DNA from 2 places in the Kocuria aegyptia genome. Region 1 is predicted to be linked to the other one. Evidence: predicted binding sites of a transcription regulator. Region 1 holds the regulator's gene; the other holds the start of a gene.
What was found. The regulator LexA, encoded in region 1, represses DNA repair genes until DNA is damaged. The targets are predictions, from matches to a motif close to TCGAACANNTGTTCGA.
Positions count from the first base shown of each region.

Region 2: the regulator LexA is predicted to act here: its motif matches at 1,075-1,090, upstream of ABD220_RS07170 (DNA polymerase III subunit alpha).

Region 1 covers NZ_BAAAOA010000005.1:182,779-186,186, forward strand. The annotation lists gene ABD220_RS01595 (ATP-dependent DNA helicase) at 1-1,370, shown strand, start outside; gene lexA (transcriptional repressor LexA) at 1,500-2,279, opposite strand; gene ABD220_RS01605 (LysM peptidoglycan-binding domain-containing protein) at 2,624-3,052, shown strand; gene ABD220_RS01610 (histidinol-phosphate transaminase) at 3,088-3,408, shown strand, end outside.
Region 2 covers NZ_BAAAOA010000015.1:176,580-179,987, reverse strand. The annotation lists gene ABD220_RS07175 (SLC13 family permease) at 1-992, shown strand, start outside; gene ABD220_RS07170 (DNA polymerase III subunit alpha) at 1,099-3,408, shown strand, end outside.

The sequences.
Region 1 (3,408 bases):
AGCAGCGGGCCGGCGAGGCCGACATCGTCATCACCAACCACGCCCTGCTCGCGATCAACGCGTTCGAGGGCATCACCGTGCTGCCCGAGCACGACGTCGTGGTCATCGACGAGGCCCACGAGCTCCAGGACCGGGTGACGGGCGCCGTCACGGGCCAGCTCTCCTCGGCCATGGTGCGCTCGGCCGCCGCGTCCGCGCGCAAGCACACCTCCGCGAACCCCGATTCCCTCACCGCCGGAGCTGCGAACCTCGAGGCGGCCCTGATGGGCGCTCCCGCCGAGCTGCTGCACCGCGGCCTCGGGGACGCCCAGGCGGCGGCCGTGGCCCAGATCCGGGACGCCGCCCGCACCGTCATGACCGAGTCCAAGGCCGGTGCCGGGGAGAAGGACGGGGACGCCGGCCGGCAGATGGCCCGCTCCCGGGTGAGCGACGTCCTCGACCTGGCCGAGCGGATCCTCGCCGCCGAGGAGCACCGAGAGGTGCTGTGGATCTCCCGGCAGGGCGGCTGGGAGCCCGGCCGCGGCTACGTGCCCGCGGAGGACACGGACCCCGCGACCCTGCACGTGGCGCCGCTCAGCGTGGCCGGCACGCTGCGGGAGGGGCTCTTCGACGGGCGCACCGTGGTCCTCACCTCGGCGACCCTGTCCGTCGGCTCGTCCTTCGACTCCGCCGCCGGCGCCCTCGGCCTGCGGGGGGAGGGCGCTCCGCGCTGGGAGGGCGTGGACGTGGGCAGCCCCTTCGACTACCCGCGACAGGGCATCCTCTACCTCGCCAAGCACCTGGAGAAGCCCGGCCGCCGGCTCACGGAGGCCCAGCTGGACGAGATGCTGGCCCTGCTGGAGGCCTCCCGGGGCGGGGCGCTGGGGCTGTTCTCCTCCCGCCGGGCGGCGGAGGAGGCGGCCGAGGCCCTGCGCGAGCGCACCGATCTGCCGATCCTGTGCCAGGGGGAGTCCTCGCTCGCGGGACTCGTCCAGGAGTTCACCGACGACCCCGCCACGAGCCTGTTCGGCACGATGAGCCTGTGGCAGGGCGTCGACGTCCCGGGGGCCTCGTGCCGGCTCGTGATGATCGACCGGATCCCCTTCCCGCGCCCGGACGACCCGCTGGCGAGCGCCCGCAGCCGCGCCGCGGAGCGGGCCGGCGGAAACGGGTTCATGTCCGTCTCCGCGACGCACGCGGCCGTGCGGCTGGCCCAGGGCGCCGGGCGGCTCATCCGCGCGGGCGGGGACCGCGGGGTCGTGGCGATCCTGGACTCCCGGATCGCCACCGCCCGCTACGGCGGGTTCCTCCGCGGGTCCCTGCCGCCGCTGTGGACCACCACGGACCGCTCGGTGGTGCTCGGGGCGCTGCAGCGGCTCGCCGTGGGCTGAGCACGCCCGGCCCCGGGCCCTGACCCGCTCGGGGCTCGGGCGAGGTGGACGCCGCGACGGCGCCGGGCCCGGACCACACCGGAGGGCCCCGGGCCCCGGCCGGCGGCGGAGAGCCCTGGGCACGGCGGCTCAGAGGCTGCGCAGCACCGAGACGACCTTGCCCATCACCGTGGCGTGGTCGCCCAGGATCGGCTCGTAGCGCGTGTTCTGCGGCAGCAGCCAGGTGTGGCCGTCGCGCTGGCGGAAGGTCTTGACCGTGGCCTCGTCGTCGAGCAGGGCCGCCACGATGTCGCCGTTGTCGGCGGCGCTCTGCCGGCGCACCACGACCCAGTCGCCGTCGCAGATCGCGGCGTCGATCATCGAGTCGCCCTTGACGCGCAGCATGAACAGCTCGCCGTGCCCGACCAGCTGGCGGGGCAGCGCCAGGACGTCCTCGACGGCCTGCTCGGCCGTGATCGGCCCGCCCGCGGCGATGTGGCCGACCAGGGGGACCATGGTCACGTCCGCCGAGGTCGACAGCTCGGCCACGGCGTCGTGGGCGGCGGGGCGCGCTGTGCGCCCGGTCGGCGCCGCGGCGTCCTCGCGCGACGATCCGTCGGCCTCCGCCCCGGCGGTTCCGCGCAGCTGCAGGGGAGTGAGCACCTCCATGGCCCGGGGGCGCTTGGGGTCGCGGCGCAGATACCCGAGCTTCTCGAGCTGGGAGAGCTGGTGGGTGACGCTGGAGAGCGAGGCCAGGCCCACGAGGTCCCCGATCTCGCGCATGGACGGCGGATAGCCGTGCTCGGCGATGGAGCGCTGGATGGCCTCGAGGATGGTGCGCTGGCGCACGCTGAGCCCGCGGCTGCGCGAGCGCGCCCCGGGGCGGGCGCCCCGGGTGCCGGGCTCCTCGGGGGTGGGGGGCTGGGCCATGGGAGCGTCGTCCTTTCCCGTCCGGCTGCTGGTGCCGCCGCCGGTCCGCGCGGTCCCGGTTCCGATGTCGGACCCGGGTGGTTCGATGGGTCCCGTCCGGAAGGCGCCGGGGGTCCGCAGCGCGCGCCGGCCGGAGGCCCGAACCTGTCCTCAGCCTAGGCGACACGCCGTGCGCGTTCAAACACATGTACGACCCGGTGTCGACAGCATTCGCAGACACGTGCTAGACATGGGTCATCGGTATTCGAAGGTATGTTCGATCGAATGGAGGTCCGGAGGGACCCTCGACCGGACCGGTGTTCGAGATCGCCCGCTCCGTGCGGGAACGTCAAGGAGTTCATGTCATGAGTGCCAGTGCCACCCTCAGCGCCGTCGCCGCCCGCCGGCGCGAGTCCGCAGGACCCGCCCGAGGCCTCGGCCGTGCGCTCCGGCGGGTCCGCCCCGCGCGCTCCGGATCCCGCACCCCGCTGACCCTCACCCGCCGCGGCCGCCTGGTGTTCCTGGGGCTGCCCGTCCTCGCCGGCTCGGCCGCCCTGGTCGTGCTGGCCGTGATCTTCCTCGTCCCCTCCACGGCCACGGCCACGAGCGAGCCCGTCCCGGGCTCCGGGACCGAGCAGACCACCGTGTTCCCGGGGCAGAGCCTGTGGGAGCTCGCCGTGGCCGCCGATCCGGAGCGCGACCCGCGGGACGTCATGGACGAGATCGTGGAGCTCAACGACCTGGACAGCTCCGTGCTCGTGGCCGGACAGCGCCTCGAGGTCCCCGCCGCCTGAACGACCCGCCCCGGGCGGAGCACTAAACTGTCCGGGTGACGCAGAACCTGGACCGACTCAACGCCCTCCCGCTCCGCGACGACCTGCGCGGCAGGGCGCCGTACGGCGCCCCGCAGCTCGACGTCGCCGTGGCGCTCAACACCAACGAGAACACCCATCCGGTCCCGGCGGACGTGCACGCGGCGATCGTCCAGGAGGTGACCGAGGCGGCCTGGGCGCTCAACCGGTATCCGGACCGCGAGTTCACCGCCCTCCGCGAGGAGCTCGCCGCGTACCTCGGACACGGTCTCGGCCCCGCGAACCTCTGGGCGGCCAACGGCTCCAACGAGATCCTGCAGCAGATCCTGCAGGCCTTC
Region 2 (3,408 bases), on a different contig from region 1:
CCGACTTCGACCCGCTGCGGCTGCGCGTCGGTGCGGCGCTGCTGCTGATGCTCGCCTACGGCGCGTCCGTAGGCGGACTGCTCACCCCGGTCGGCTCGCCCCCGAATCTCATCGGCCGCGGCCTGATCGAGGAGGCCACCGGCACCCGGATCTCCTTCGCCCAGTGGATGGTCATCGCCTTCCCGGTGTGCCTGGCCATGTTCGTGGTGCTCGCCGTGGTCATGTTCCTGCTCAACAAGCCCGAGATCCGCCGGATCGAGGGCGTGGAGGACTACATCCGGGAGCACCGCGAGGCCCAGGGGAGGATGGGCCGGGCGGAGAAGAACACCCTGATCGCCTTCGGCGTCACGGTCATCCTGTGGCTGCTTCCCGCCTTCGCGAGCCTGTTCGGCGGCACGGAGTCAGCCGCCTACATCTTCCTCGACGACCGCCTCGACGAGGGCATCGTGGCCGTGCTCGGGGCCTCCCTGCTGTTCATCCTGCCCACCAACTGGAAGAAGCGCGAGGCGAGCCTGACCTGGACCGACGCCGCGAAGATCGACTGGGGCACGATCATCCTCTTCGGCACCGGCATCATCTTCGGCTCCCTGCTGGCCGAGACCGGACTGGCCGAGACCATCGGCACCGGAGCCTCGGAGAACCTCAACATCACCAACGTCGTGACCATCACCGTCTTCTCGGCCGTGTTGGCCGTGCTGATCTCCGAGACCACCTCGAACACGGCCTCGGCCGCGGTGATCGTCCCGATCGTCATCCCGCTGTGCCAAGCCATGGGCGTGGACCCGTTCGTGCCCGCGATGGCCGCGACCTTCGCCGCCTCGTTCGGGTTCATGCTGCCGGTGTCGACCCCGCAGAACGCCATCGTCTACGGCACCGGCGCGGTGCCCATCACCCGCATGATCCGCACCGGTATCGTCTTCGACATCCTCGGGGTGCTCCTCATCGTCAGCATCGTCCCGATCATGATCGCCGTCGTGGGCCTCAGCGGATGACACCTGCCAACCGCCCGTCGTCGCACCCCGTCGCAGCACTCCGAAGGTGCCGCGCCCCGGCGGTTTGCAATTGACTTAATATTCGAACACGCATTCGAATAGGGGGGTGAGCTTTCCGCACCTGCACGTCGCCACCGCCTTCAGCGCCCACTTCGGGGTCAGCCGGCCCGCCGTCCTGGCGGCGGCCGCCGCGGCGGACGGCGCGGACGTGCTCGCCTGCACCGACCGGGACGGGCTCTACGGTGCGATCAAGCACCTGGGGGCGTGCCGGGAGCACGGCATCGACCCGGTCCTGGGGGTCGACCTCGCCCTGCTGGACCCCGACCGCGAGCGCGCCCTGGGCCGTGTGGTGGTCCTGGCGGCCGGCGGCACCGCCGGCGCGGGCTACGCCGCCCTGTGCCGGCTCGTCTCCGCCGCCCACGCCACGCAGGGCCCGCCCGGAGCGACCGCAGCCATGATCGCGGCCTCCGCGCACTCGCCCCGGCACGGGGAGCCGGTCCTCACCGTGCTGCTCGGACCCGCCTCGGACGTCGGGCAGGAGCTCGCCGCCCGCCGCTACCGCACCGGGCGCGCCGCCCTGGCCCGGTGGCGGGCCCTGCTCCCCGGGCCGGCGCTCGCCGTCGAGGTGGTCTCGCACCTGGCGGCCCCCGGCACGTCGTGCAGCACGTCCCACGCGGCCCGGATGCTGCGCGCCGCCCTCGAGGCGGGGCTGACCCCCGTGCTGACCAACGCGGTGCGCTACGCCACCCCCGCCGAGGCCGCCACCGCCGACGTCCTCGACGCCGCCCGTGCCCTCACCCCGCTCGAGTCCCTCCGGGCGCACGTCGGTCATCCGCCCGGCGGCAGGGGAGGAGGTGCCGGACGGGCCGGGACGTCCCGGCGGGCGGCGCCGGAGCCGCTGCAGCCCAACGGCCAGGGCTGGCTCAAGTCCGCCCGCCGGATGCGCGCGCTCGCCGCCGAGATCGCCCGGGCCGCGGACCTCGGCGCCACCGGTGCCGCGGCCCTGCTGGCGGGCACCCAGCAGGTGGCGGATCGGTGCCGGCTGGACCCGGTCGCCGACTGCGGCTGGGGGCGGCCGGTGGCGCCCGAGGCCTCCGTGCTGGGCCTGGACCGGCCGCCGCCCGCCGAGCTGCGGGCCCGGTGCGAGGCGGGGCTGGGGCGCCGCTACCCGGGCCGCCGCGCGACGCGGGCCGTGCGGGACCGGCTGGAGCAGGAGCTGGGGGTGATCGAGGACCTCGGCTTCGCCTCCTACTTCCTCACGGTGGCCGAGGTCTCCGCGATGATCGGGGAGCTGGGGGTCCGCCACGCCGCGCGCGGCTCCGGGGTGTCCTCGCTCGTCAACTATCTGCTCGACGTCTCCCAGGTGGACCCGCTCGAGCACGAGCTGCTCTTCGAACGCTTCCTCTCCAGCGACCGCTCGACCCTCCCGGACATCGACATCGACGTCGAGTCGGCCGAGCGCCACCGCGTCTACCGGCGGATCTTCGAGCGCTTCGGCCCCGAGCGGGTGAGCCTCATGAGCATGCAGAACGCCTACCGGGCCCGCGGCGCCGTCCGGGACGCCGGGCTGGCGCTCGGCATCGACCCCGAGACCGTGGACGGTGCCGCCAAGCAGCTGTGGCACCTGCCGGCCTCGGCGCTGCGCGAGACCATCGCCCGCCAGCCGGAGCTGCGGGACTTCGCCGAGCAGGTGGCCCAGGAGAAGCAGCTCGACCTCCTCGTGGACCTCACCGAGCGCCTGGACCGGCTGCCCCGGCACATCTCCATGCACCCGTGCGGGGTGATCCTGGGGGACCTGAGCCTCCTGGACCGCACCCCGGTGCAGCCCGGCGGGACGGGGATGCCCATGAGCCAGTTCGACAAGCACGACATGGACCCGATGGGCATGCTCAAGCTCGACATCCTCGGCGTGCGGATGCAGTCGGCGCTGGCCCACGCCGTCGGCGAGGTGGCCCGCATCCACCCGGACCGGCCCCGCCTCGACCTCGAGGCGATCCCCGTGGACGACGAGAGGACGTTCGAGCTCATCCGCTCGACCCACACCCTGGGCTGCTTCCAGATCGAGTCCCCGGGCCAGCGCGAGCTCATCGGCAAGATGGCGCCCACGAGCGTCCGGGACCTCATCGTGGACATCTCCCTGTTCCGCCCCGGGCCCATGCACTCGGACATGGTCCGCCCCTACCTGGAGCACCGCCACGGCTGGTCCGCGCCCGCCTCGATCCACCCGGCCCTCGACCCGATCCTCGCCGAGACCCACGGCGTGACCGTCTTCCACGAGCAGGTCCTGCGCATTCTCGACACCTTCACCGGGTGCGGTCTCGCCCGGGCCGACGAGCTGCGCCGCCGGCTGGGCTCCGAGCGCCAGCTCGAGGTCGAGGAGTTCTTCCGCGAGCGGGCCCGCGTGCGGGACTACCCC